One region of the Arthrobacter sp. AD-310 genome, then DNA from elsewhere that is predicted to be linked to it. Evidence: riboswitches for the same ligand, from Rfam matches in the RefSeq annotation. Region 1 holds a riboswitch; each other region holds the start of a gene.
The links. A riboswitch is a leader RNA that binds a small molecule or an ion and turns the genes downstream of it on or off. The one in region 1 is predicted to bind thiamine pyrophosphate.

Region 1 (9,527 bases):
TCATGATCGGCTGCAGCGGCTCCGACACGCGCGTGGAGGCCGACGAGCTGGCCCAGGTCCGCGCCAACTCCCCGCAGCCGCTGATTGCCATCGACCTGGCCCTCACGCACGACTTCGATCCCGCTGTAGGCGAGCTGGACGGCGTCGAACTCCTCACCCTGGAGTCCGTCCGGCTGGCCGCTCCGCAGGAGCAGGCGGAGTCCCTCGCGCAGGCCAGCACCATTGTCAACGGCGCCGCAAAGGCCTTCGAACAGGAGCGCGAAGCCCGGTCCGTGGACTCGGCCATCGTGGCCCTCCGCCGGCACACCATGAACGTCCTGGACGCGGAAATGGAAAAGGTCCGTGCCCGGCACGGCTGCACCGCCGCCGCGGAGGAAGTGGAGTTTGCGCTCCGCCGCATGGTCAAGCAGCTCCTGCACGTGCCCACCGTCCGGGCCCGGGAGCTGGCAGCCAATGGCCAGCAGGACGATTACGTCGCGGCCCTCGAAGCCCTCTACGGCATCACCGTGGAGCAGCCCGCTCCCCCAGCCGCGGCGGCCCAGGCTGAATGCCCGGTGGACCACCGCGGCCTTGAAAGCGCCTGACCCTCACCCCACTTGCCCTATCAGATATGGCTCCTAAACAGTCCGTTTAGGAGCCATATCTGATAGAGCAACTCTTAGTAGACGGGCTTGTGGGGTTCCACGTCGCGCACCCAGGCGAGGATGCCGCCGTCGAGGTGGCTCACCCGCTGGTAGCCGGCCTTCTGCGCGGCCGCGAGCACGTTGGCGGACCTGGTCCCCGCCTTGCAAAGGAACACGATGTCCCGGTCCTGCGGGATCTCTGCCCAGGCGTCCCCGGCCAGGATGCGGCCCTGCGGGATGAGGGTGGCGCCGTCGATCCGCACAATGTCGAATTCGCCCGGCTCACGGACGTCCACCAGTTCGAAGTCCTTGAGCCCGGCCTTCCGGGAAGCCAGCATGGTTGCCAGCTGCGTCGGGGTGACGGTGTGCCCGGCGTCGGCTTCCGTTGCCGGGGTGATCCCGCAAAACGCCTCGTAGTCCGTCAACTCGGTGATGGGACCGGCGGCCGGGTCCTTGGCCACCCGGATCTCGCGCCAGCTGCCGCCCAGGGCGTCGTACAGTGCCACGCGTCCCAGCAGGGAACGTCCGACGCCGGTGATCAGCTTGACTGCCTCGGTCACCATCAGCGAGCCCACAGCGGCGCACAACATGCCGAACACGCCGCCCTCGCCGCAGGACGGGACGGAACCCGCCGGCGGCGCCTCCGGGTAGAGGTCGCGGTACGTGGGGCCGTGCTTTTCCCAGAACACGCTGACCTGGCCGTCGAACCGGAAGATGGAACCCCAGACGTAGGGCTTGCCCAGGATGGCGGCGGCGTCGTTGACGAGGTAGCGCGTGGCAAAGTTGTCCGCCCCGTCGAGGATCAGGTCGTACCCCGCGAAAAGCTCCAGCGCGTTCGAGGCGTCAAGGCGCACATTGTGGAGCCTGACGTCAACCAGCGGGTTCAGTTCCATGATGGCGTCCCGGGCAGACTCTATCTTGGGCCTGCCGACATCGGCCACACCGTGGATGACCTGGCGCTGCAGGTTGCTGAGGTCCACCGCGTCGTCGTCGATGATGCCGATGGTGCCCACCCCGGCGGCGGCCAGATACAGCAGTGCCGGAGAGCCCAGCCCGCCGGCGCCGATCACCAGGACCTTGGCGTTCTTGAGGCGGCGCTGCCCCACAGTGCCGATCTCCGGAATGATGAGGTGCCGCGAATAACGTTCCACCTCGGCAGGGGTCAGGTCGCCTGCCGGTTCCACCAACGGGTCCAGCGAAACAGATGAAACATTTGCGGTGAAAGTCGAAGCCATACTTCAATGTATGCCCCGGGATACCGCCGGGTCATATTACCCCGCAGTAAAGTGGAGGTAACCGCAACTGGAAAGAGGATAACCGTGGTCCATGAAGCACGGGCTGACCGCCCGCCCGCCGCCGAGCCGCAGAATCCCCCGCGCCCGGCAGGCCAGCGATCCGCCCGGCTTCCCCGTGACGAGCGGCGTGCCCAGCTTCTTTCCGCAGCCCAGGAAGTGTTCGTCGCCAACGGCTACCACGGCGCCGCCATGGACGAAATCGCCGAAACCGCCCATGTCAGCAAGCCTGTCCTGTACCAGCACTTCCCGTCCAAGCGGGAGCTGTATCTCGCCCTGCTGGAAAGCCATCTCGCGTCCCTCACGGAGCTGATGCTGGGCGCGCTGAACTCCACCACGGACAACAAGGAACGCGTCCAGGCCGTGATGCGCGCCTACTTCCGCTTCATCGCCAGCGACGACCAGGCACACCGGCTGGTTTTCGAATCGGACCTCATCAACGACCCCGATGTCAGCTCCCGGCTGGAAACGTTCAACCGGACCTTCGCGGACGCGATCGCGCGGGTGATCGCCGAGGACACCAAGCTTCCCCACCTGGAGGCCGAACTCCTGGGCCGCGGGCTGGCGGGCATGGCCCAGGTCAGCGCCCGCTACTGGCTGGAAACCGACGGCAACCTGGACCTCGATGTGGCCAGTGACCTGATCTACCGTTTAGCTTGGCGCGGAATCTCTCGCTTCCCCAAAGAGTCCTAGACTACAAATAAGACAACACCTCGTAGAGATATACGGTGGAGAAAAACCGTAGACAAACACGGGAACTTTTGACTGGCTGGGAGGCCTCTGTGGAAATTAAGATCGGCGTTCAGAATGTTGGCCGCGAAATTGTCCTGGAATCGACGCAGGATGCGGAAACCGTGGCCAAGGTTGTGGGCGAAGCCATCACCGCCGGCAGCGAACTGCGCCTGACGGACGACAAGGGACGCCTGATCATTGTTCCCGGCAATGCGCTCGGCTACGTGGAGATTGGCGCCGAAGAGGTCCGCCGCGTAGGGTTCGGCCAGTTCTAGCAACCCCCGCGCTGCCCGGAAGTCCTAGGAGACCCATGCTTTCCCTGACCATTGTTGTGCTGGCCACGGCCGCGGCCGGCTTCATTGTCTGGGCGAACGACAAACGGCACACAAAGTACGGTGCCGGCCTGCCCGCGGGCGTGGCTGTTGGCGTGGGAGCCTTGGCCTGGATCATCCTGCTCGCGGCAGGCTTTGGGTACCGGCCGGGGATGACCTGGCTGCCGTGGGTGCTGCCGATCGTGCTGGGCACCGCTGCCGCCATCGCCGCTGTCCTGTACCTTGGCCGCAGCCGTGCCAGGCAGGACACCCAGCGACTCACGGCGATCCTCCGCCGCTAGGACCACCAGACATCGCAGGAACGCGAGTGGCCGCCGCCCCACAGGGGGTGGCGGCCACTCGCTGTTAAGGCGGGTTCAGCGGCCCCGAACGTACCGGGCCGGCTCCGCCACAGCGCCTTTCGCTGCCGCGGCTTCACTTGCCCCGGCAGCGGCCGCAAGGTCCCGCCCGGTGACCTGTCCCCCGGCGTCGTGGGATGAATACCGGATGAAGACGCGGTTGTAGCGCCAGTCAAGGTCCGGGTGGTGGTTTTGGTCCTCGGCGAGGCGTCCGACGGCGGCGATCAGTTCGAGCGCGGCAGCCGCCGTCGGCGCTTTGAAGACGGTGGCGAGGCCGCCGCCGTCGTACCGCCAGTCTGGGAGCCCGGTGAGGGCCTGCTCAACCTGCTCCCGGGGAAGGGGCTCTTTTCCTGCCACTGCTGCTCCTAGGGCCAGGGGCACCGGCGGACGGGAAGCGCGGCCTACAGGAACTCGGCCCGGCCTTCCATCGCCGACGATGCCAGCGCGTGTTCGCGGCGCGGTATCCTCCCGGCCGCTCTGGCCAGCCTACCGGCGATGATGGCGTGTTTGAACGCCTCCCCCATCAGTGTGGGGTTTTGCGCCCGTGTCACAGCGGTGGCAAGCAGCACGGCGTCGCATCCCAGTTCCATGGCCAGGGCGGCGTCCGACGCGGTGCCGATACCGGCGTCGAGGACCACGGGAACCGACGCGCGGGAAACGATGAGCTCGATGTTGTGCGGGTTGAGGATGCCCAGGCCGGTGCCGATCGGCGATCCCAGGGGCATGACCGCGGCCGCGCCGAGGTTCTCGAGCCGGAGCGCCAGGACGGGATCGTCGTTAGTGTAGGCAAAGACCTTGAACCCGCGGTTGACCAGTTGTTCTGTGGCCTCGACCAGTTCGACGGCGTCCGGCAGGAGCGTGTGCTCGTCGGCGATGACCTCGAGCTTCACCCAGTCGGTTTCCAGTGCCTCTCGCGCCAGCTCGGCGGTGAGGACAGCGTCGCGGGCAGTGAAGCAGCCGGCGGTGTTGGGCAGGACCCTGATCCCGTGGTCCACCAGCAGCTGGAACAGCGAACCGGTCTCCGCCGTCGAGTAGCGCCGCATGGCGACCGTGGTCAGCGACGTGCCCGAGGCAAGCAGCGCCGCGCCGAGCCCATCGAGGCTGGGGGCGCCGCCGGTTCCCATGATGAGCCGCGAGGCCAGGGGCACGCCGTCGATCACCAGGGCGTCGTCAAGGGCGGTGGCGGTTGTCGTTTCGGTCATGGTGTCAGCCTCCCTGCACTGCAGTGACAAGTTCGACGTCGTCCCCATCGGCGAGCGCGGTGGCGAACCACTGGCTGCGGGGTACCACCTGCGCGTTGCGCGCGACGGCGACGCCGAGTTTCCCGCCGTCCGTCGCCTGCCCGTCAGCAGCGAGGGGGCGGCCGGTCACCTGGCTGACGAGCGTGGTGATGGAAGCCCCGTCAGCCACGGTGTGTTGTGCCCCGTTGAGGGTGATGTTCATGCTGTCTCCTTGACGTTGAAGCGTGCTGCTGGCTGCCGGTTCCCCGAAAACCGGCCGGGGTTGAACGGCTCCCAGCGGCTGTCTGCTGTGCCGTCCATCAGGCCGCTGCAGATCGCGGCAGCCACGGGTGAGAGGAGGACCCCGTGCCGGAAGAATCCGGTGGCGATGATCAGCCCGGCCACGTGTCCGGACTGCCCCGCCTTACCTCCTGCGATGGCCGGGACCCGGCCCAGCAGCGGTGCATTGTCCGGCGTTCCCGGGCGGGCCCGGGCCGTGCATTCGAGCAGCTGGAGTTCGGCCACTGCGGGCACGAGTACCTGCGCATCGCGCAGGAGCTGGTAGACGCCTCCGGCGGACACGGCGCCGGCCCCGGACCGGGTGCCGCTGGTGGGCTGGACTTCCGCTGCCGCGGGCTGGTCCTCGCGCTGGGTCGCTCCAATGACCACCGTCCCGTCTTCCCGCGGGACGATGTACACGGGAACCCCCCGGACCAGCCCGCGGACCGTGGAGGTCACCAAAGGCTGGAGATGCCGCGGTACGGCCAGCCGCAGGATGTCGCCATAGACCGGGCGAAGGGGCAGTCGCAGCCCCTCCGGCAGGCCGGCGAGCGCGCGAGCATCGAGGCCGTTGGCCACCACGGTTTCACCGGCCAGGACGGTTCCGCCGCCCGCGAGCTGCACTCCGGCTACCGCCCCGTCCGCCCAGACAAGCCCCAGGGCCTTGGCGGGGAGGGCATAACCGTCAACAGCCCCCTCGATGGCGGTCTGCCGGCCATTCCCGCCGGAACCGTGCCGGGACAAGGCGCGCCGCAGGCTGGAGACGAGGAGCCGCGGGTCCACCTGGTGGTCGGCGGGGGTGTCCAGCGCGCACGCGACGGCGGGGCTGAGCAGTGGTTCACGCCTCCGGGCTTCGCGGACGGTCAGCGGCTCCACTGACAGCCCGCTCGCCTGCTGCACAGCGCGCAGGTCCATCAACGCCCGGCGGTCGGCGGCGTCGGCACCCACGGCGATGGTCGGCGTCGTCAGGTATCCGGAACTTTCGCCCGAGGCAGCGGCAAGGTCGGCTGCAAACCGGGGCCAGCGGGCCGACGAAGCGAGCATCAGGTCCAGGAGGTCTTCCTCCTGGTAGTGCAGCTCGCTGACGGGCGCCAGCATCCCGGCGGCGGCCCAGCTCGCCCCCGAACCGGGCGCATCATCAATGAGGACTACCGACCGGCCTGAGCGCCTGGCCTCCCAGGCGATCGCGTGGCCCACCACTCCCCCGCCGATCACCGCGACATCGGCGCGGACAGTTCCGGCGGTGCCGCGCTGTTCCGCGTGTGGCGGGTCCGTGTTTAGGGTGCCCATGTGTCTCCTTCCCTACGCCGGTATTAACCGGATCAGGTCAAGCGGTCGGCTCTGACGCCCTCTCAGCCCGGCGCTTTATGACAGCTGCCGCAGGCTCCCGCAGTACCAGGCAAGTCTAGAGGAACTAGGCTTGCAGCCATGAATGTGTCCCACTCCCCTGCCCCCGCCGCCGTCCCCCGAACGGATGCCTTTACCACCGCCGAAGGCACGTCCGGCTTGAGGGCGTCCCGCCTTTACCTCTGCACAGACGCCCGCCGGGAGCGCGGCGACTTCGCGGAGTTCGTGGATGCAGCCTTCGCCGGCGGCGTGGACATCATCCAGCTGCGGGACAAAACCATCGAGGCGGCAGAGGAACTGGACCTGCTTGCGGTCCTGAGGGAAACGGCACAGCGGCACGGACGGCTGTGGGCGGTCAACGACCGCGCGGACATAGCCGTGCTGTCCGGCGCACCGGTGTTCCATGTGGGCCAGAAGGACCTCCCCCTGCCCGCCGCACGCACGCTCCTGAACGGCAACGCGGCAATCGGCCTTTCCAGCCACGCCCCCGACCAGGTGGATGCTGCCCTTTCGGCTGCTGCCGGGCCCGCAGGCCTTGACTACTTCTGCGTCGGCCCGGTGTGGGCGACACCCACCAAGCCGGGCCGGGCCGCCGTCGGGCTGGACCTGGTGAAGTATGCGGCTGCAGCATCAGGCCGCCGCCGCACCGGAACGGGAGAAACTGTGCCGTGGTTCGCCATCGGCGGCATCGACCATTCCAACGTGAAGCAGGTCCTCGAGGCGGGGGCCCGCAGGATTGTGGTGGTGCGCGCCATCACCGAGGCTGCGGATCCGGCCGCAGCGGCAGCGTCGCTGGTTGCGGCCCTCGAGGACGCCGGTTCCTGACCTGCCGGTTTGCCGCCAGGCGGCACGGCCTGCCCTGCCCGGCGGTTGCACTGCATATTCGCCCGTCTTGGGGCTAGGCTGATTTTCGTGTCACACCATCGGCTGGCCCCCAACGTCCATGAGCACAACAACGCCCTGGAGGAAGCCCTGGGCGCGCTGCGAAGCGAACTGGAACTCCCGGGCCCGTACCCGGAAGAAGCGGTCCGGGACGCCGAGGCGGCCGTGGCAGCCCTGCAGCTTCCCGGGAATGACCTGACACAGATCGAATTCATCACGATCGATCCGGCGTCGTCCACTGACCTGGACCAGGCACTGTTCATCGAACGGGACGGCGACGGTTACCACGTGCTGTACGCCATTGCCGATGTCCCCTCCTTCGTCGCCCCCGGGGGCCCGCTCGATGCGGAAACCCGGCGCCGGGGCCAGACCTTCTACGCGCCGGACGGCCGGATTCCGCTGCACCCGGAAGTCATCAGCGAGCACGCAGGGAGCCTGCTGCCCGGGCAGGACTGTTCCGCCTTCGTGTGGGACTTCCGCCTGGATGCCGGTGCCGAGGTCACCTCCGCCACCGTCCGGCGGGCCCGGATGCGCAGCCGGGCAAAGCTCAGCTACAAGGGGGCCCAGGCCGAGCTGGATTCGGGCAACGCGTCACCGGTGCTGCAGCTGTTGCGGGAGGTCGGCCTCAAGCGGGTGGACCTCGAACGCGCCCGGAACGGCGCGAGCCTGAACATGCCCGAGCAGGAGATCGTCCAGCTTCCCGACGGCGGCTACCGCATCGCCGCAGCCCCGCAGCTTCCCGTCGAGGACTGGAACGCGCAGATTTCACTGATGACGGGCATGGCCGCCGCCCGGCTCATGCTGGATGGAAAGGTGGGGATCCTCCGGACCATGCCGGCACCGGACGAGCGCTCCCTCAACCACTTCAAGCTGCAGACCGAGGTGCTGGGAAAACCGTGGGACGGCGAGGTGGGGTACGGCGAATACCTGCGCACCCTGGATCCCACCGAACCCCGGCAGCTTGCCATCATGCACTCCGCAGGCATGCTGTTCCGGGGGGCGGCCTACACGGCATTTGACGGCAGCGTGCCGGACGATGCCGTGCAGTCGGCGATTGGCGCTGCCTACGCCCACACCACTGCTCCGCTCCGCCGCCTCGTGGACCGGTTTGTCCTGGTGATCTGCGAGGCGTTGTGCAACGGCGGGAACGTCCCGGCCTGGGCCCGGGAGGCCCTGCCGTCGCTGCCGGAGATCATGGCCGGATCGGACCAGCTGGCGTCCCGGATGGAGCGGATGGCCCTGGATACCGTCGAGGCGGCCCTGCTGGTGAACCATATTGGCCAGGAATTCGATGCCATCGTGATCTCGGGATCGAAGCCGCAGAAGGACAACGGCAACGGCGGCACTCCCGTTAACGGGAAAAACGGCAACGGGAAAAGCAGCAACGGGAACGGAAAAAACGGCAACGGCAACGGCGGTTCCGGCATCATCCAGGTGGCAGAGCCTGCCGTCACTGCCCGGTGCGCCGGTGAGCTGGAGTCCGGCACAAAGGTCCGGGTCCGGCTGGTTTCATCCGACATCGCCACCCGTGTGGTCCACTTCGAACTCGTGGACTGACCCCTGCCGGAGACTGCTGGCCTGCGCCGATGGCCCAAAAGCCGGGATTTTGGCCCTGTGCGGCTAGACTGAAGGAGTAGAAATGGATGCCCGGTCGTTGATTTCCTCGATTTGAAACCAACAAGCCCGCCCCTACGCGATCTTGAGATTTGCCCGCTGGTCGCCAGTGCCAGCATTTAGATAGCCCGCGATCGGCTTCCACTGGAACTGCTTGTGCGCCCGCGCGTGCTCCGGAACGGCCCCAGGGCCGGCCCGTTGAGCACGCAGCGACACATTGCCCAAATGAATAAGGAAACTCCCTGTGAGTGAATTGCATACCCACCAGCTCCTGACCGATGAGTCCGGTACCGAGACCATCGAGCCGGAAGAGACCATCATCTCGGACGAGAAGCCGCACGAAATCGCGGAGAAGTCGTTCGCCGACTACAACGTCCGCCAGGACATCGTCGATTCCCTGGCTGACGCCGGAATCACCCACCCCTTCCCCATCCAGGCCATGACGCTGCCGGTGGCCCTGTCCGGACACGACATCATCGGACAGGCCAAGACCGGTACCGGCAAGACGCTCGGTTTCGGCATTCCTGCGCTGCAGCGCGTTATCGGCCAGGACGATCCGGGCTACGCAAAGCTCGCCGTCCCCGGAGCGCCGCAGGCCCTGGTCATCGTTCCCACGCGCGAACTCGCGGTACAGGTTGCCAGTGACCTGCAGGCCGCATCGAGCAAGCGCAATGCCCGTATCGCCACGATCTACGGCGGCCGTGCCTACGAGCCGCAGGTGGAAGCGCTGAAGCAGGGCGTCGAGGTCGTTGTCGGCACCCCCGGCCGCCTCATCGACCTCTACAAGCAGCGTCACCTCAGCCTCAAGAACGTCAAGATTGTTGTCCTCGACGAGGCTGACGAGATGCTGGACCTCGGGTTCCTCCCG
Region 2 (9,527 bases), on a different contig from region 1:
CAACGTCCACGCTGTATCTGCACGCCATCAACATCAGCACCCCGGAGGACGTGGAAAACCTGCGCAATGAGGTCCGCTCCATCGAGGCCGGCCTGATCCGGATTATGGGCACGCCCGAAGAACTCGAAGCCGTCCGGAAGGAGGCCGCCGCATGATGCAGGCTGTCCTGGCCATCACGGCCGTCATCTTCTCGCTCGCCGCCGCGGGGGCCATCATCCGGATCGCCCGCGGCCCATCGCTGCTGGACCGGGTGCTCGCGTCCGATGTCCTGCTGGCAATCCTGGGCGGGGCGCTGTGCATCGACATGGCCGTGAACCGCCACCTCAACAACCTCATGCTGGTGGTGGCCATCTCCGTGATTGGCTTCATCGGCTCCGTGACGGTCGCCCGGTTCGTGGCGGACCGGAGGGAGCAGCCCAATGAGTCCTGAGAGCTGGAGCCTTGACCTGGCCACAGTGGACGGCTGGATCAACCTGGTATCCGCCGTATTTATGGTGGTGGGCGCGGTGATGTCCCTGGGCGCCGCCATCGGCCTGCTCCGCTTCCCCGACCTTCTGAGCCGCATGCATGCCGCCACCAAGCCCCAGGTGCTGGGGCTGTTCCTGCTCCTGGCCTCCATCGGGCTGCAGATGCGCACCTGGTGGGTGTGGCCGGTGCTGCTGGTGGCCTGGATTTTCCAGCTCCTCACGGTGCCTGTCTCGGCGCATATGGTGGGCCGCGCCGGTTACCGGACCAAGCACTTGCACCGCGAGCTGCTCAGCAAGGATGAGCTGGAAGCGGTAGTGCAAAAGGCCGCCGCCAAAGCCGCCCGCGAGGACGGCTCCGGCGACGGCCCACACCCCTAGCGGGGGAGATCCGGAAGGGTTAGACGAGGTCCTTGGTCTTTGCGAACCGGGTGATGGCCCGCTGGGTGCCGCGGTTGGTCAGCACCTGGATGACGGCGCTGACTGATGCTGACACCAGCGCGAACGTCAGGGCGGTGCGGAGCGTGGTGGGGACGTCGTCCTTGTCGTGCTTAGGCGGCTTGCTGCCCGTGACCTTCTCCCAGACCACGTCCACGGCCTTGGTTCCGGCGAATCCGGCCAGCAGGCTGATGCCCGTGCCCAGCAGCTTGATGAAAAAGTTCATTGCGTGCCTCCCGGCGTCGGTGAATGCAGGACTTCCCCTAGCCTAGCGTCAGGGCGGCCGCACCAGGCCTCCCAGGACACGGTCCAGTCCGCGATGGAGGGCACCTCAGGGGGCCGCCGGCTCCGTGCGGAACTTGATCAGCTTGTGCGTTCCGTCGCAGTACGGCTTGATTGCGGACGCGCCGCACCGGCACAGTGCCACGGTCTTCCGGTCGCGGGGTACGGTTTCCCCGGAAGGAGTGACAATCTCGAAGTCGCCCCGGATGATCAGCGGCCCGTCGGGGCACACCACTATGGAGCTGTCGGGCGGGTTTTGGTTCATGGCTGCTCCTTCATTGATTGAACGTTTCGTGCCCGTGGCCGGTGGCGGGGGCAGCCCCGCACAGGTAACCCGCGACGGCGGTAAGGGACCCGCGCGTGTAGCGGACGTCGATCCAGCCGGTGAGGTGTTGCAGGTAGTCCACCAGGTCATGCCGCCGCCGGTGCTGCCGCCCGGAGTGAGGAGCGGCCGTTTTCCCAGGATTCCAGCAGGTGTGCGGACAGCCGTGCGTCGATGGCCATAACTGCCGTGGCACCGAACAGGACGTCGTCGAGCAGGGCCGGCTCGGCCTCGACCAGTCCGCCGGCGAGGTCACGGCCGGCGATCTGCTCGTGGACGGCGTCCGCTTCGACGTGTTCGTCGAAGTAGTGGGTTACGTCGGTGCCGAAGCCGTGCCGGCGGAAGCCGTTGCCATAGAAGCGGTTGGGGCGTGAGGAGGTCATTTCGTAGATCGCCAGGTGGCCTGTGATGGCGCCGCGGAGGCGGCGGTTGAGCCCGCAGAGCGACATGAGGTTGACGGCGGCAAGGGAGACGGCCGGAACCGCGTTGACGTAGGCGCCGTAACTGTCATCCATACCCAGGCCGCGCATGGTCCGGGCAAACAGTGCGCTGTGCATCCGGTCGGGGCGGCCGCCTCCGTACTCGTCCGCCTGGATCTCGACCAGCGCGGCCTTGGCCCGTCCGCTCAGCCGCGGGATGGCCCAGGTGTGCGGATCGGCTTCCTTGAGCTGGTATATGGACTTGTGGGCCAGGAACTCCTTGAGCTGCTCCAGGCTCGCTTTCCTGGCCGCGAACCGGGAAACGCTGGGGCCCGAGTCCCTGCCTGCCAGGCCGAACAGGACGTCCGCCACCGCATCGCTGGTCAGCCGGGCCGTGGGCGGAAGCTCCAGGTCCCCGGCAGCTTCCTTGGCGGCACGCCGCAAGGCCTGCTCGAACGGCTGCTCGAGGAGGTGGCGGACCCGGATGAGCCCGGGATCCCACTCCCAGTCGTCCTGTACGCCTTCCAGCCCGGAGTAGTGCAGTTCGTAGAGGCAGAAGAGGGCCAGCTGGACGTCGTCGTCGCAAATGATGTCGTCTGTGGCAGCCAGCTGCCTGGCGGCCAGGGTGCCCAGCCCGGCGAGGGAGCCGTCAGACCCGTCCGGGCCGCCAACCAGGATGTCGAAGAGGGCGCTGCTGATGGGACCTCGCGGTTCCGGGATTCTCATGTGGTGCTCCTTGTTTCGGCGGATGCGGTCTCAGGCGGGCGGCGGTTCCGGTGCGGCTGCCGGGCGCAGACGCCGGTTCCGTCCGTCGTCATGGTTCCCGGCGGCCTGCCGGGGCCGTCCGGGGGGAAAGTGCGATGGCCAGGGCGATCATGGCCAGCCCCAGGATGAGGTGCAGCCAGTTGTCCGCGTGATTTTCAGGGATGAAGTTCGCGGGGGTGTCATCGCCGATGAGCAGTCCGTACAGCCAGAGGGCCAGGTAGGTGACACCGCCGTAGATCAGGAAGTTCCTCGCCTGCCGGTGTGTGCGGGCCATGGCCAGGCCTGCAACGCCAAAGGCAAGGTGGACCAGGTTGTGCAGGACTGAGACCTGGAAAATGCCCAGCAGCAGGGCACCCGAGTCCGGACCCGCAAACTGGAGCGAGGTGTAGTTGGCGGTAATGCCCGGAAGGAAGCCCAGAGTGCCTGCGAGCAGGAACACGGCGCCTGTGGCCAGGGCTGACCATTGCAGAGCCGTGCGGACGCCTGCCGGTCGCGTGTTGACTGCCATGTCCCTGTCCTCCTCCAACCCCGTGGAAGAATATAGTAAGCAGGGTTACTAATAAAAGCTAAGCAGGCTTTGTATTTGGCGTTTCTTGCAAAGGGGATCTTGTGTCAGCCGGCGCTGCTCCAGGTATACGGGTTGACATGGTGGCCGCCGCTCTGGCCCTGTTCGAACCCCTGTTGCCAGGCCTTGCCGACGGCCGCCGCGAGTTCGGCCAGCAGCGGGTAGTACGGATGGTCCGGGCCAAGGTAGATCATTTCGTCCTCCGCCTTGTCCAGCGCCGCCCGGACGGGGTTGTTGTCCGGGGCCGCGGTCATGACGTGCCGTTGGCACCGGCCGGGCGCAGCACCTCACGCATCGCCTCTACCACCAGGTCGTGGTCCTGCAGCTGGGGCAGCCCGGACACGGTGACGGTTGCCACCGCACCAACCCCCGTGACGTAGACCGGGAAGGACCCGCCGTGCGCCGCATAGCGGGCCTGGTCGAACCACGCGTTGTCCTCGATCCGGCCACCCCGGAGCCGCCCGCGCAGCCCCACCAGCAGTGACGGGACCTCATAGCGGGCAGCAGTCCGTTGTTTCGCGCGGATCCACTGGTCGTTATCCGGGGTGGCGCCAGGGAGGGCAGCGTGGAACAGGACTTGGTCGCCCTTCGTGATGTCAATCGCGATGGGCAGTAAGCGCTCCTTGCCCAGCTCCACCAGCAGGAGGCCGAGGTTCAGTGCGTCGTCCAGGGAGAAGCCGGGGAACTGCAGTTCGCGGATTTCACCCTCGATGCGGCCGATCAGGGCTTCCAGCGAACCCTCCGGCTGGGCGGAGTCGGAGTCCGGATCGAAGACAGTCACATGCGGCGGATTGGCAGTCATGGCCCACAATCTACCCCTCTCCCGGTGTAAACTGGACACCGCCCAACAGGGCATCCGAAGCATCAACAAAGCATCTATTACGACAGGGGAGCGCCGCCGTCGGCACTGGCCAGGCCAGGCACCGAAGGTGGGCGCTGAGAGTGCGGACAGCCGCAGACCCTCGAACCTGATCCGGTTAGTACCGGCGCAAGGGAGTCGAGTTCTCGAAGTCCGGCAGCGGCAGTGGGCCGTCGCCGAACTTTCCCCTCCTGTTTCCCAGGAGGATTCCATGAGCACTGCATCAATCAAGAAGGCCACGAGCAAGTCCTGGCGCGTCGTTGACATCGTGGTGGCGGCCCTGATCGCCATCGCCGGGGGCGTCATTTTCTGGGCCTGGTCCCAGGGCGCGGCCGCCGTTTCAGCACCGATGAACGCCGTCTACCCGCCGCTCACCGGGCTGATCGCCGGCGGTTGGATGATCCCCGCCGTCCTCGGCATGCTGATCATCCGCAAGCCAGGCGCTGCGCTGTTCTGCGAGACCGTCGCCGCCACCGGTGAACTCCTGATGGGCTCCCAGTACGGGGCGTCCGTGCTGTTCTCGGGCTTTGTCCAGGGCCTCGGGGCCGAGATCGTCTTCGCGATTTTCGTCTACAAGAAGTTCAACCTGCCGGTATCGCTGCTGGCCGGTGCCGCCGCAGGCCTGTTCTGCGGCCTGAACGACTCGTTCGCGCCGTGGGGCTGGAACATCGCCTACTCCGCCGGTGACAAGCTCGCGTACATCATCTTCACGGCAGTCTCCGGGGCCGTCATCGCAGGCGCCCTGTCCTGGATTGCCACGCGCGGCCTGGCCAAAACGGGCGTCCTGAGCTCCTTCGCCTCCCGCAAGGCAGCAACGGAGCCCGTCTTCTCCTGATGCCGGGAACGTTCGACGGCGGAGCAGCAGCCGTGCGGCCCGCGAAAGTTACGGCGCGGGGCTGGGGCTGGCGGCATGCCGGCCGTCCCAAGCCGGCCGTGCACGCACTCGACCTGGACATCAGCCCGGGGGAGCGCGTGCTCCTGCTGGGCCCGTCGGGTGCCGGCAAGTCCACGCTGCTCCACGCCCTCGCCGGGGTGCTGGGGGACGTGAACGACGACGGCGAGGCAGGCGATTCCGACGAATCCGGTTCGCTTCTGGTGGACGGAACGTCCCCGCGCGGGCAGCGCGGACGCGCCGGCCTGATGCAGCAGGACCCCGAGACGCAGGTGGTCCTCTCACGGTTGGGGGACGACGTCGCCTTCGGCGCCGAGAACCTCGCTGTGCCGCGCGACGCGATCTGGACGCGCGTGCACGAGGCCCTGGCCGACGTCGGACTTTCCCACCTGCCGCTGGACCATCCGACGTCCGCCCTGTCCGGCGGGCAGAAGCAGCGCTTGGCGCTGGCGGGCATCCTGGCGATGCGGCCCGGGCTCATCCTGCTGGATGAACCAACCGCCAACCTGGATCCGGTGGGCGTGCTGGAAGTCCGCGACGCCGTCGCGCGGTGCCTGGACAAAACCGGGGCGACCCTGGTGGTGGTCGAACACCGGGTGGCCGTCTGGAAGGACCTGGTGGACCGGATCGTTGTCCTGCAGCCGGGCTCGTCCGCCGCTCCCGCCGTGCTCCTGGACGGCCCGCCGGACCAGGTGCTTGGCGAAGCCCGTGCGATGCTGGCGCGGACGGGCGTCTGGGTTCCCGGGTACATACCGGCCACCCGTGAACGCTCGCCGGCCCCGGCCGCTGGTGCGGGCAACCTCCTCCTGGCTTCGGAAAAGGCAGCGGTTTCCCGGGAACGCCCCCGGCGCAGCGGGTTCCGGAAGATCCCGCCCGTCCCGGTGCAGGAGGACATCACCGCCCAGGTCCGGGCAGGCCAGGCACTGGCGATCACCGGACCCAACGGCACCGGGAAGTCCACATTCGCCCTGACCCTCGCCGGGCTGCTGGAGCCGGTGGCCGGGAAGGTTTCGGCCACCACGGAGCTGAGCCGGGGCGCGGGAATCGATCCGTACAAGTGGAAAGCGGAGCAGCTGATCCAGCGGATCGGTACCGTCTTCCAGGAACCGGAGCACCAGTTCGTCACCGGCACTGTCCGCGATGAGCTGTTGTTCGGTCCGCGGCACCTGGGGTACGGGGAGGACCGCGTGGACGAGCTGCTCGAACGGCTTCGCCTGACCGCACTCGTGGAAGCGAACCCCTACACACTCTCCGGCGGTGAGAAGCGGCGGCTCTCCGTCGCCACCGTCCTGGCCGCGAGCCCGCAGGTCCTGGTCCTGGACGAGCCGACGTTCGGCCAGGACGCCAACACCTGGGCCGAACTCGCGTCCTTCCTGTCCGAACTACTCGACGCCGGCACCGCCGTGGTGGCCGTGACCCATGACGCCGAGTTCACGGCCGCACTGGGCGGGTCCGAGCTGAAAATGTCCCCAGCCGAAGAGATGGCCCTGTGAGGCAGGAACTGCACCTGCGCGGAAACCAGGCACTCCTCACCCGCGCAAACCCGCTGAGCAAGCTGGCCGCCGTCGTCCTCATCACCGTGGTACTGGCGCTGTCCATCGACTGGGTCTCAGCCTCCGTGGCGCTTGCCTTCGAATTCCTGCTGTTTCCGTTGGCAGGCCTTACCCTCACCCTGCTCTGGCAGCGGGGCTGGCCGCTGATTCTTGCCGCCGCGGTGGGTGGATGGAGTACTTCCATCCTGGCGCCGGACAGCGGGCGGATACTGCTCGACGCCGGCATCTGGACCATGAGCGAAGGCTCGCTTGAGACGGGGATCGGTTTTATGCTCCGCGGCCTGGCGATTGCGCTGCCGGCCGTCCTGCTGATGAGCTGCACCGATGCCACCGACCTCGCCGATGCGCTGGCGCAGAAGGCACGGCTGCCGCACCGGTTCGTGCTGGGCACCCTGGCCGCCATGCGGTTGGTCGGGCTCCTGGCCGAGGAATGGCAGACGATCGGCATGGCCCGACGTGCCCGGGGCGTTGGTTCGCGGGGTAATGCCGTCCAGCGGGCCAAGGCGACGCTGGGCCAAAGCTTCGGGCTCCTGGTGCAGGCAATCCGCCGTGCTTCCAGGCTTGCGGTCACCATGGAAGCCAGGGGCTTTGGCGGCGGAACCCGCACTTGGGCGCGCGCATCAACCTACAGCGCGCTGGATGCCTGGGTGCTGGCCGGTGGCTTGCTGGTAGCGGCCCTTGCCATGGTGGCGGCCGTCTCTGCGGGCACGTGGAACATGGTGTGGCTGGGCAGCTGACCTCCCTGCGCCAGTTGTCCGTGTGCATGTTGTCCGTGCCTGTTGTCCTGGCGCCGGCCGTCCCTGCCCCCGCTGTCCTAGCTGCACGGATGGTTGTAGTCGAAGCCGTCCGCGACGAATTGTGTCAGGACCACCTTGCCGCCGCCGGTGAGCGGAGCGCGGGAGCATGCGGCAGCCGCGCGGACGGCATCCCGGGAACCGGCCAGCCAGCTGGGCAGGGGATAGAGGTTGCTGGAACTGCTGACCGTCCCGACGATCCGGCTCCATTGCAGCTTCGTGGAGTAGATGCCGACGCCCTTGACCTTGATGCTGTGGAAGAAGTCCGTCATGCCCTCAAGGACCGCCCGGTTGGCATCCTTGTCGCTTGACCAGCTGTTTTCGGTTTCAACGTCCAGCCACCAGAAGTAGCCGGCAGGGTTGGTGATCCCGCGGACGTAAGCGTCGTCGTAGGCCTTGGCGTAGCCGTACATGTAGGCGCAGGCCGTGCCGTAGTCACCTTCCCTGCAGGAGCCATAAGGGTTGTGGACCTGCCGGCCGGTGGGATAGTCGTTGCTGGCGGGCCACCACGAACCGCCGCTGCCCGGGTTTGCGGTGTTGACGTAGAGGGATACGTCCGGCTGGCCGGGAAGGCCCGGTGATTTGGCGGCCCACTCCAGCTGTTCTTCGAGGCAGGGGTTGGTGTTGTTGGCAAGCCCGTTGTTGACGCCCACGATGCCGAACGCGTGCCCCCTCGGCAGTTCCTTGCCGCACTGCGGCCAGGACACGTCGTTGCCCAGGGCTGCCTCGCCTCCCTCGCCGGACGAAGGCGCGGCCGCGGCCGGGCTCGCCTGGAATGCGGCGGCAAGCCCTTCGCCTGCCCCGGCCGGCGCCGCGACAACCGGGCCCGCTACGGCGAGGAGCAGGGCCGTTGCCGCGAGCAAGGCTCGCCTTGCCAGTGAGCGGCGGGCGGACGACCGGGGCAACATATCAGCTCCGTTACTGCGGTGGAGAAGGTTCCCTTCCAGTCTCGCGCGGCGGCTGGAGCCGGACAAGCAGCAGCACCTCAAAATTTGCTCTATCGCACGAATCGGGTAAAGCGCGGCACGTTCCATCGGGGCAAGGCAAGTTGCCGTCGTCGTAACTCATCTATGATATATTTTTCGCATGACGCAGGAAACCAGCGAGTACGTTGCCGCCATGCTCCGGGACGCTCGGAGCGAGAGGGGCTGGACGCAGGGCCAGCTCGCCGCCGAGCTGGGAACCAGCCAAAGCGCCGTCGCCCGAATGGAACAGGGCAAGCAAAACCTGAGCCTGAAGATGATCCAGCGCCTCGAGTCGATCTTTGATCTGAGCATCGTCAACGTGGGCAAACCCCAGATGACGCACCTGCGGGTGGAGGGCGGGCGCACCCTGTCCGGGTCCGTGGACGTGAACAGCAGCAAGAACGCCGGCGTCGCACTGCTCTGTGCCAGCCTTATCAACCGGGGAACCACCGTGCTGCGCCGGCTCGCCCGCATCGAGGAAGTGAACAGGATTGTTGAGGTCCTGACCAGTATCGGCGTCGAATGCACCTGGCTGAACGATACAGACCTGAGGCTGCGTCGCCCGGCTGTCCTGGACCTGGCGGGAATGGACGTCGAGGCCGCCCGCCGGACCCGGAGCGTGATCATGCTGCTGGGACCGCTGCTGGACGAATCAGGGGAATACCGGCTTCCGTACGCCGGTGGCTGTGACTTGGGTATCCGCACGGTTGAACCGCACATGCAGGCCCTGCGCCAGTTTGGCCTGTCTGTGGAAGCCAGTGCGGGCTTCTACACCATCCAGGCGCCGCCGGCGGACACCAACGACCGTTCGTTCGTGCTGACCGAGCGGGGGGACACCGTCACCGAGAACGCCATCATGGCGGCGGCGCACCGCGAGGGAACCACTGTGATCCGCAACGCCAGCCCCAACTATATGGTGCAGGACCTCTGCTTCTACCTGCAGATGCTGGGCGTGGAAATCGAAGGCGTTGGAACCACCACCTTGAGGATCACCGGCCGCCCGGTGATCGATGCCGACATCGAATACTTCCCGTCCGAGGACCCCATCGAGGCCATGAGCCTGATCACCGCGGGCATCGTCACCAATTCAGAGGTGACGGTACGCCGCGTACCGATTGAGTTCATGGAGATCGAGCTGGCAACCCTCGGCCAGATGGGCCAGGAACTGGAGATCTCTGGCGAATACATGGCGCGGAACGGCCGCACCCG
Region 3 (9,527 bases), on a different contig from region 1:
TGCCTTACCGCGCAGTGCACGCATGTAGTAAAGCTTGGCGCGGCGAACGTCGCCCTTGGTGACAACTTCGATCTTTTCGATGATCGGGGAGTGTACCGGGAAGGTACGCTCAACACCGACGCCGAAGGAGACCTTTCGGACCGTGAAGGTCTCGCGGACGCCATCACCCTGGCGGCCCAGGACGAAACCCTGGAACACCTGGACGCGGGAGTTCTTGCCTTCGATGATGTTCACGTGGACCTTGAGGGTGTCGCCCGCGCGGAACTCGGGAACATCGGTGCGCAGCGAGGCTGCGTCTACGGAATCGAGAATATGCATGATTGCACTCCTGGTGAACGCCACAGGTCATTCACTTTGGGTCACGGCAGCAAAAGCCTTTGCGCAAGCGCGCCGGAAATTGCTGCCGAAAGCTAAGTGGTCCGGCCACCCCGATTGTTGGCGGGCCGGTTGTCAGGCTGTTGGTTTCACTCCCCCTGTGGCAGGCGCGGACCCAGCAGACACAAGGTCTAATTTTGCCACAGCAGGGCGGTTACGGCCAATTGGCCAGGGCGCGGAATGGCGGCCGCGTCAGCCCTGTGCGTCGGGTGCGGGATCCGCACGCCGGAGGAGCCTGCCGTCCACGACGTCGTAGCCCAGGTCCTGCAGCGCGGCGCGGTCGGCACGGGGCAGCGTGCCGGCGTCGAACCCTTCAAGGAGGTCCGGCCGGCGCGATGCAGTCCGCCGGTACTGCTCGTGCCGCCGCCACTGGGCAATTTTGCCGTGGTTGCCGCTGAGCAGGACGGAGGGGACTTCCCGGTCGCGCCAGACGGCGGGCTTGGTGTAGACGGGGTACTCAAGGAGCCCGTCGGAGTGGGATTCCTCCACGAGGGACTCCGGATTCCCCACAACTCCGGGCAGCAGCCGGCCGATTGCTTCCACCATGGCCAGGACGGCCACTTCACCGCCGTTAAGGACGTAGTCCCCAAGGCTGACGGGCCGCACATCAAAGTGGTCGCGCGACCATTCGATCACGCGCTCGTCGATGCCCTCATAGCGGCCGCAGGCAAAAGCAAGGTGCTTTTCCTCAGCGAGCCCGTACGCCATTTTCTGGGTGAACCGCTCCCCCGCCGGCGACGGGACGATCAGGACCGGTTTGCGTGCGCCGCCGGGCGCGGCGCCGGCCACGGCGGTCAGTGCCTGCGCCCACGGTTCCGGCTTCATGACCATGCCTGCACCGCCGCCGTACGGTGTGTCGTCCACGGAGCGGTGCTTGTCGGTGGTGAAACTGCGGAGGTCGTGGACATGCAGGTCCAGGATCCCGTCCTGCCGGGCCTTGCCGATGAGCGACAGTTCCAGGGGCGCCAGGTATTCCGGGAAGATGCTGACGACGTCGATCCGCATCAGCGGGTGCCTTCCGGACGTGACTGGTCGGAGTCGTCGGCGTTCAGTTCAAAAAGGCCGTCCGGCGGCGTGAGGAGGATGTACCCCTCCGCGATGTTCACCTCGGGCACGATCTGTTCCACAAAGGGGATCAGGATTTCTTCTCCGTCCGGGGTGGTGACCATCAGCAGGTCCTGGGCGGGCGCGGTGTTGAGGGCGGCCACCTTGCCGACCACCGTGTCGCCTACGCGCGCTTCGAGGCCAACGAGCTCATGCTCGTACCAGCCTTCGTCGTCGTCCTCGTCCAGGTCCGCTGTTTCGATAAAGAGCTTGGCCCCGCGCAGGGTCTCGGCCCGGTTGCGGTCGGCCACTTCTTCGAAACCGAGCAGGAGGATGTCTTTGTTCCACCGGGCGCTGCTTACTATTAGCGGGCCGGAGGATGCGGGTTCAACCACGAACTCGGTTCCGGGTACAAAGCGGTCCTCAGGAGCGTCGGTCAGGACCTGTACCGTGACTTCCCCGCGGATGCCGTGGGGCTTTCCAATGCGGGCCACCTGGAGCTGCATGTATTCCTCTGTTCGGGTTGGGCTGTTGGTCGGGAAAAGACACCGGCCCCTCCACCATCTGGTGGAGGGGCCGGCATAAAACTGGTGTTGCCGAGCGCTCAGCGGCGGCGGTCGGTGTCGACGACGTCGACCCTTACCGCTTCGCCACCGGCCAGTGCTGCCACCACGGTGCGCAGTGCGCGGGCCGTGCGGCCCTGGCGGCCGATCACCCGTCCGAGGTCATCCTGATGAACGCGCACCTCGAGGGTATCCCCGCGGCGGTTGCTCTTCGAGCTGACCTTGACATCGTCCGGGGAATCAACGATTCCGCGGACCAGGTGCTCCAGCGCGTCTGCCAGCAACCTACTCAGCCTCGGTGGTCTCTGCTTCGGCGTCGGCCGGAGCCTCGGACTTGGCAGCCTTCTTGGTGATGGCTTCCGGAAGGATCACGGAACCCTTCTCGGGGGCAACGAAGGCTTCCTTCTCAGACTTGGTCTTGAGGGTGCCTTCCTGGCCCGGCAGGCCCTTGAACTTCTGCCAGTCACCGGTGATCTTCAGGATCGCGGCAACCTGCTCGGACGGCTGGGCGCCGACAGACAGCCAGTACTGTGCACGCTCGGAGTCGACCTCGATGTATGAGGGCTCTTCGGTGGGGTGGTACTTGCCGATTTCCTCGATGGCACGGCCGTCACGCTTGGTGCGTGAGTCCGCGACGACGATGCGGTAGTACGGTGCGCGCATCTTGCCGAAGCGCTTAAGGCGAATCTTTACGGCCACTTTTGTGGTCACTCCTGTTTCAGAAAAGGGGGTGAACCCGGCTTTCTGCTCCCGTGGGGCGGGCCGTACTTGCGGGCTCGAAGGACAGGATCCGGACGCGGAGAGAGGGGCCACGCAGATCGAGTACCTGTTTATTGTGCCAGATCAGCGCTGCGATTTCGACTTGACACCCGCACAGCCCCCGGCGGCGGCACAAGCGCCCGGAAGTGGCACGCAAGCAGGTGCGGGCGCTTACGCGGACCAGACGTACAGGCCGGTGCGCTCCGAGTCATCGATGCCGGCTGCCAGTTCGGCCAGCTGCCGGATATAGGTGCGCGCCTGGTCCGCGCCGAACGGCATGTCCTCCTGGGCTGCCCATTGTTCGGCAACATCGTCCAGGATGTCACCCTCACCTTCAGTTTCGTAGGTGAGCAGGTCCGCAAGGGCGCGGACCATGGCCGGCGGGACCGCCAGGAGCGAGTCGCTCGCCACATCCACCATGGTGAGCTCGTAGTCCGCTCCCCCGGCATGAACGGCGGAGCCGGCGAGGTCCCCGAGCTGTTCCACCTCGAAGTCACTGATGTCCTGGATCCGGACAGCCTTCGCATCAGGCGCGCTCCCGCCTTCATCGAGGAGGCCGGCCCGCTTGAGCGCGGCGTCATGGGTGGCAGCAAAAACCTCGGTGAAGCCCATGGGAGTTCCCTTCTTCGCTCGAAAGTGCGTCCGGCCCGCGGCGGATGCGCGCGCGGACGTTCGGTTTCAGCCTAGTACGGGAACTGCCCGGTCAGCGCACTGCCACCCGGATGCTGTTGCGCCACGGGTCTTCAAAGCGCAGTTCCGCACCCGTGTGGTGGGAGAGCACACCGGCCACCTTGAGGCGGTCGGCCAGCGCTCCGACGTCGTCACCCGAAGGAACCTCGATGAGGACCTCGCCCAGGCCCAGCGTGTCTTTCCGGGGCCCTGCCCCCCGGCTGTTCCAGACATTCATGGCCATGTGGTGGTGGTAGCGGCCGGCGGAAACGAACAGTGCCTGCCCGTGCCAGCCGGCGGTCTTTTCGAAGCCGAGTGTTCCGACGTAGAAGTCGCGCGCCGTCTGGACGTCGCCAACCTGGAGGTGGACGTGCCCCACGCCCGCGGCCGTCTCCCGCTGGCCTTGCAAGGATTCTTCCGTGAGGTGCTGCTCCAGGTACCGCTGCGGTGGCAGGGCGAGGCTGTCCATGACAACGTCCGTGCCGTTCCAGGACCAGTTGCTGCGGGGCCGGTCCCAGTACAGCTCGATGCCGTTGCCTTCCGGGTCCGTGAAGTAGAAGGCCTCGCTGACGAGGTGGTCGGCGCTGCCGGTGAAGGAGCGCGGCTCGAACCGGGCGGCAGTGGCGATGGTTGCCGCGAGCGACGCCTGGTCCTCGAAGAGCAGCGCGGTGTGGAACAGTCCGGCTTCGCCACGGCCGGGGATGTTCAGTCCCGGCGCGGGAGCCAGGTGGACCAGCGGCTTCTGCAACCGGCCCAGGTAGAGGCCGCCGTCCTGCTCGGCCACAACCTCGAGGCCGAGCGCGCGCTGGTAGTAGTCGGTCATGACCTTCATGTCGCCGACCTTGAGCATGACGGTGCCCATGGTGAGGTCCGCAGGTAGAAGGTCCTGGCTGGTGGCTTCTGCTGACATTGAATGCTCCCTGTACTTACGGCCGCCGGATGTCGCAGCCTTGATACAGTTAAAATTACTTGAAGCTTCAATTTATTCCAAGGGCCCTGAAATTTTCCCGGCGCTGGGGTTCAGCGGATGATGCGCCCCCCGAGCACGACGTGGGCAGGCTCCGTGATGGTGGACGGGACCTTCCGCGGGTCGTCCCGGAACAGCACGGCGTCCGCCCGTGCGCCTTCCTGCAGGCCTGCAGCCCCGAGCCAGGTGCGCGCGGACCAGCAGGCGGCGTCCAGTGCCGCCCGCATAGGCAGCCCCGCCGAATGCAGGGCGAGGATTTCGTCCGCGATCCGGCCATGGCGGATGACACTGCCGGCATCCGTTCCGGCGTAGATCGTGACCCCGGCCTGGTACGCCTCCCCTACCCGTTCCAGGCGCCGCTCCCACAACGCCATCATATGGTCTGCGTAGCGCGGAAACTTGGGCCGGGCCTGCCGTGCGATATCAGGGAAGGTGGCGATGTTGATCAAGGTCGGCACAATGGGCACACCCTGCTCCACGAACCGCGGAATGTGACGGGGCAGGAGTCCGGTGGCGTGTTCGACGCAGTCGATCCCAGCGTCCAGCATCTGGTCGAGGGTGTCCTCGGCGAAGCAGTGGGCGGTCACCCGGGCGCCTTCGTCATGGGCGGCCCGGACGGCGTCACGGACGACGGCGGAGGGAAACGAAGGTGCCAAATCGCCGGCGCCGCGGTCGATCCAGTCTCCGACGACCTTGACCCAGCCGTCGCCGTCGCGGGCCTGCTTACGCACGGCCTCGACAAGGTTTTCCGGCTCCACCTCGTCGGCGAAGCCGCGGAGGTAGCGCCGGCTGCGGGCGACGTGGCGGCCCGCCCGGATCAGCACCGGAAAGTCCCGGCCGCCCTGCATCCAGCGGGTGTCAACCGGCGAACCGGCGTCGCGGACCAGCAAGGTGCCCGCGGCGAGGTCTGCGCGGGCCTGGCGTTCGGCAGTGGCGGCGTCCACCGGGCCGCCGGGCCCGAGCCCGATATGGCAGTGCGCGTCAACGAGACCCGGCAGCACCCACCCGTCGAGGATACTTCCCGGAGCTTCCCCGGGCCGGGCAAACGTCAACTTCCCGTCGACGGACCACAGGCCCCGCCGTTCGCTGTCCGGCCCGGTCAGGACCGGGCCGCTGAATTCGATGATTTCTGCCATGCGGACCCCTTTTTCCTCGCCAGTCAGGCTAGCACCGCGAAATGTGACAAAGCCCTTCGCGCTTGTCCCCGCAGGGCGTGTGGTAGCTTCGTTGCTGACCACACGGGTGCCCCTGCAGGGGCTGAGATCGGGCTGAGGCAGCCTGCGACCGTTGAACCTGTCCGGGTAATGCCGGCGAAGGAAGTGAGTATTCCTTGAGTACACCAAAAGAACAGCTGAGCCCTGCCCAAAACCAGGCCGGAGAAGCCCTGCGCGACGGAAAGTCCGGAGTCCCGGTCACCCAGTCATTGAAGTCGCATTCCCTGGCCTTCCTTGAAGATCCGGAGTCGGGGATACGGGTCCCGGTGACGGAAATTTCGCTGGAGCCCTCCCCAAACGGGGAAGCCAACGCACCGTTCCGCACCTACCGGACTGCCGGGCCCGGCAGCGACCCCGTCCGTGGCCTCAACCCGTTCCGGTCGGACTGGATTATGGAGCGCGGAGACACGGAGGCCTACAGCGGCCGGGAGCGGAACCTGCTCGATGACGGGCGCTCGGCCGTCCGGCGCGGCGCAGCATCGGCAGAGTGGAAGGGCGCCCAGCCGGTGCCCCGCCGCGCCGTCGAAGGCAGGACGGTGACGCAGATGCACTACGCCCGGCAGGGGATCATCACCCCGGAAATGCGCTTCGTGGCACTGCGTGAGAACTGTGACGTGGAGCTCGTGCGCAGCGAACTGGCGGCGGGCCGTGCGATCATCCCCAGCAACATCAACCATCCGGAGTCCGAGCCGATGATCATCGGCAAGGCGTTCCTGGTAAAGATCAACGCCAACATCGGCAACTCGGCGGTGACCAGCTCCATCGCCGAAGAGGTGGACAAGCTGCAGTGGGCCACCCAGTGGGGCGCCGACACGGTGATGGACCTGTCCACCGGCGATGACATCCACACCACCCGGGAATGGATCATCCGCAACTCCCCCGTCCCCATCGGCACGGTGCCCATCTACCAGGCGCTGGAAAAGGTGAACGGCGAAGCGAACGCCCTGACCTGGGAGATCTTCCGCGACACCGTCATCGAACAGTGCGAGCAGGGCGTGGACTACATGACAATCCACGCCGGGGTCCTGCTGCGGTACGTCCCGCTGACAGCCAACCGTGTCACCGGGATCGTCTCGCGGGGCGGGTCCATCATGGCCGGCTGGTGCCTGGCCCACCACCAGGAGAACTTCCTGTACACGCACTTCGACGAGCTGTGCGGGATCTTCGCAAAGTACGACGTGGCCTTCTCGCTCGGCGACGGGCTGAGGCCCGGCGCCACGGCCGATGCCAATGACGCCGCCCAGTTTGCTGAGCTGGACACACTGGCGGAGCTGACGCAGCGGGCGTGGGAGTACGACGTCCAGGTGATGGTGGAAGGTCCCGGCCACATCCCGTTCCACCTTGTCCGGGAGAACGTGGAACGCCAGCAGGAACTGTGCAAGGGTGCGCCCTTCTACACCCTGGGCCCGCTGGTGACCGACGTGGCACCCGGCTATGACCACATCACATCCGCCATCGGCGCCACCGAGATCGCCCGTTACGGCACCGCGATGCTGTGCTATGTCACGCCCAAGGAGCATTTGGGCCTGCCCAACAAGGATGACGTCAAAACTGGCGTCATCACGTACAAGATCGCAGCCCACGCAGCAGACCTGGCGAAGGGACATCCCGGGGCCCATGAACGCGATGACGCCCTGTCCAAGGCCCGCTTCGAGTTCCGGTGGCGTGACCAGTTCGCCCTCTCATTGGACCCGGTGACAGCCGAGGCCTTCCACGACGAGACGCTGCCTGCCGAGCCCGCAAAGACGGCCCACTTCTGCTCCATGTGCGGGCCGAAGTTCTGCTCGATGCGGATCAGCCAGGACATCCGGGACGAATACGGGTCCGCTGAGGCACAGGCAGCCCTGGCCGGCGTGGCGTCGGGCATGCGGGAGAAGAGCGAGGAATTCCTGGCCTCCGGCGGCAGGGTCTACCTGCCGGAGCTGAAGGTTCCCGCGGGAAGCTAGGACGCGCGGGCCGGTTGGGTGCGGCTGGCCTCGGCGATGAACTGCCGGATGGCCCGGTCACCCTCAGGTGAATCGTGCGGCCGGTGCCCGCCCGCGGCAACGCGGTGCAGGGCACCGGTCTCCCGAAGATAGCCGGCGATCTCCTCGTACAGCGGTTCCCACCCCCCGGTCAGGACCAGGGTGGGAACGCCGGGGACGATGTGCAGTGGCGCCTCCCATGAGGGCGCCTGCAGGCGAAGGCGCCGCGCCGAACGTTTTTCCTCCGCTGTGGCCGGTTCCTGAAGACCAGTGGCGTAGACGCGCCGGACATACTCCCGTTGGAAGTCGTCGTCGCCCAGCTGGTGCCGCAGGTCCAGCAGCGGCCGCATCAGCGCGATGTGCGCCGCCGTGGCGGGCAGCCCGGCCGTCAGGGAGAAGCACGCCGGTTCCACGAGGGTCAGGGAGTAGACGAGATCGGGGCGTTCGACGGCGGCCATCATCGCCGGGATGGCGCCCTGCGCATGGGCGACGATGTGTCCGCCGGCGGCGCCCCGGCCGTCATCGGCAAGGGACTGCAGCAGAATCGCGGTGTCCGCGCTGAACGACGATTCGACGGGTTCCGCGACCGGATCGTATCCGTGCCGGCGCAGGAACAGGGCATCGTAGGACAAAGCCATGCCGTGCTGGCGCGGCCACGCCGCGGCGCCGAAGCTTCCGGCGCCGTGCACGAACACCACACGCTGCTTGACCATGACCCAACCCTATTCCACGGTGCCGACATCTTAAGTGAGTAGCGCCAAGTGTCGTTTCGGACCGTCAAAACGACACTTGGCGCTACCCGGTTGGGCAACTGCTACTTGCCCAGGAACTTGTCGAAACCCTTGGGCAGGTTCAGCTGGGAGGGGTCGAAGTCGCCGGACTGCTGGCCGAAAGCGGCACCCGTGGGAAGCGCCTTCGCCGCGTTGGCGCGGCGGGCCTCCGCTTCCTTGCGTTCCTGGGCGGCTTTGGCCGGGTTACCCGATTTTGCTTTCTTCTTGGGCGCGTTCTTGGCGTTCTTCCGCGCCCCGCCGCCGGCACCGGGCAGGCCCGGCATCCCGGGCATCCCCGGCATGCCGCCCTGGGCCATCTTCTTCATCATCTTCTGGGCCTGTGCGAAGCGTTCCAGCAGGCCGTTGACCTCTGAGACGTGCACGCCGGAACCCTTGGCGATGCGGGCCCGGCGGGAGCCGTTGATGATCTTGGGGGCGACGCGCTCGTGCGGGGTCATGGAGCGGACAATCGCCTCAACCCGGTCGATTTCACGCTCGTCGAACTGCTCCAGCTGCTGGCGGATGTTCTGGGCGCCCGGCATCATCATGAGCATCTTCTTCATGGAGCCCATGTTGCGGATCTGCTGCATCTGGGCGAGGAAGTCGTCCAGGGTGAAGTCCTCCTGGTCGGCGAACTTCTTCGCCATCCGGGCGGCTTCTTCCTTGTCCCACGACTTCTCAGCCTGCTCGATGAGCGTCAGGACGTCACCCATGTCCAGGATGCGCGAGGCCATCCGGTCCGGGTGGAACAGCTCGAAGTCGTCCAGGCCCTCGCCGGTGGACGCAAACATCACGGGCTTGCCCGTGACCGACGCGACGGAAAGCGCGGCGCCGCCGCGCGCGTCGCCGTCGAGCTTGGACAGGACGATGCCGGTGAAGTTGACGCCCTCGTCGAAGGCAAGCGCCGTGTTCACGGCGTCCTGGCCGATCATGGAGTCGATCACGAACAGCACTTCGTTCGGGACGATGGCGCGGCGGATCTGGCGCGCCTGCTCCATCATGTCGGCGTCAACGCCCAGGCGGCCGGCGGTGTCGACGATGACGACGTCGTGCAGCTTCTGGCGTGCTTCCTCGACGCCGGCACGGGCCACGGCAACGGGGTCGCCGGCAGGCCGGTCGAGTTCGGTGGAGGTGGCGCCCGGGTGCGGGGCGAAGACGGGAACCTTGGCACGTTCGCCCACCACCTGCAGCTGGGTGACGGC

Region 2: linked by a shared signal. The riboswitch ahead of ACYQ1Z_RS10320 (ECF transporter S component) and the one ahead of thiO (glycine oxidase ThiO) in region 1 are both predicted to bind thiamine pyrophosphate.
Region 3: linked by a shared signal. The riboswitch ahead of thiC (phosphomethylpyrimidine synthase ThiC) and the one ahead of thiO (glycine oxidase ThiO) in region 1 are both predicted to bind thiamine pyrophosphate.

Annotation. Positions count from the first base shown of each region.
Region 1 covers NZ_BAAHNO010000017.1:45,202-54,728, forward strand. Annotated here, with positions in the region: gene ACYQ1Z_RS12210 (glutamyl-tRNA reductase) at 1-584, shown strand, start outside; gene moeB (molybdopterin-synthase adenylyltransferase MoeB) at 659-1,858, opposite strand; gene ACYQ1Z_RS12220 (TetR/AcrR family transcriptional regulator) at 1,943-2,608, shown strand; gene ACYQ1Z_RS12225 (DUF3107 domain-containing protein) at 2,698-2,922, shown strand; gene ACYQ1Z_RS12230 (hypothetical protein) at 2,958-3,260, shown strand; gene ACYQ1Z_RS12235 (4a-hydroxytetrahydrobiopterin dehydratase) at 3,336-3,674, opposite strand; gene ACYQ1Z_RS12240 (thiazole synthase) at 3,719-4,519, opposite strand; gene thiS (sulfur carrier protein ThiS) at 4,524-4,760, opposite strand; gene thiO (glycine oxidase ThiO) at 4,757-6,106, opposite strand; TPP riboswitch at 6,099-6,217, opposite strand; gene thiE (thiamine phosphate synthase) at 6,245-6,988, shown strand; gene ACYQ1Z_RS12260 (RNB domain-containing ribonuclease) at 7,076-8,602, shown strand; partial or broken gene ACYQ1Z_RS12265 (DEAD/DEAH box helicase) at 8,904-9,527, shown strand, end outside.
Region 2 covers NZ_BAAHNO010000014.1:91,349-100,875, reverse strand. Annotated here, with positions in the region: gene ACYQ1Z_RS10370 (Na+/H+ antiporter subunit E) at 1-155, shown strand, start outside; gene ACYQ1Z_RS10365 (monovalent cation/H+ antiporter complex subunit F) at 152-430, shown strand; gene mnhG (monovalent cation/H(+) antiporter subunit G) at 420-845, shown strand; gene ACYQ1Z_RS10355 (DUF4235 domain-containing protein) at 865-1,128, opposite strand; gene ACYQ1Z_RS10350 (CDGSH iron-sulfur domain-containing protein) at 1,234-1,449, opposite strand; gene ACYQ1Z_RS10345 (hypothetical protein) at 1,460-1,591, opposite strand; gene ACYQ1Z_RS10340 (iron-containing redox enzyme family protein) at 1,596-2,651, opposite strand; gene ACYQ1Z_RS10335 (DUF4383 domain-containing protein) at 2,740-3,198, opposite strand; gene ACYQ1Z_RS10330 (hypothetical protein) at 3,303-3,509, opposite strand; gene ACYQ1Z_RS10325 (heme-degrading domain-containing protein) at 3,506-4,057, opposite strand; TPP riboswitch at 4,132-4,268, shown strand; gene ACYQ1Z_RS10320 (ECF transporter S component) at 4,326-4,949, shown strand; gene ACYQ1Z_RS10315 (ABC transporter ATP-binding protein) at 4,949-6,499, shown strand; gene ACYQ1Z_RS10310 (energy-coupling factor transporter transmembrane component T family protein) at 6,496-7,296, shown strand; gene ACYQ1Z_RS10305 (hypothetical protein) at 7,374-8,258, opposite strand; gene ACYQ1Z_RS10300 (UDP-N-acetylglucosamine 1-carboxyvinyltransferase) at 8,440-9,527, shown strand, end outside.
Region 3 covers NZ_BAAHNO010000004.1:103,204-112,730, reverse strand. Annotated here, with positions in the region: gene rplS (50S ribosomal protein L19) at 1-318, opposite strand, end outside; gene trmD (tRNA (guanosine(37)-N1)-methyltransferase TrmD) at 568-1,380, opposite strand; gene rimM (ribosome maturation factor RimM) at 1,380-1,925, opposite strand; gene ACYQ1Z_RS02450 (RNA-binding protein) at 2,024-2,266, opposite strand; gene rpsP (30S ribosomal protein S16) at 2,268-2,681, opposite strand; gene ACYQ1Z_RS02440 (hypothetical protein) at 2,913-3,353, opposite strand; gene ACYQ1Z_RS02435 (VOC family protein) at 3,445-4,320, opposite strand; gene ACYQ1Z_RS02430 (amidohydrolase family protein) at 4,431-5,513, opposite strand; TPP riboswitch at 5,606-5,713, shown strand; gene thiC (phosphomethylpyrimidine synthase ThiC) at 5,708-7,537, shown strand; gene ACYQ1Z_RS02420 (alpha/beta hydrolase) at 7,534-8,268, opposite strand; gene ffh (signal recognition particle protein) at 8,370-9,527, opposite strand, start outside.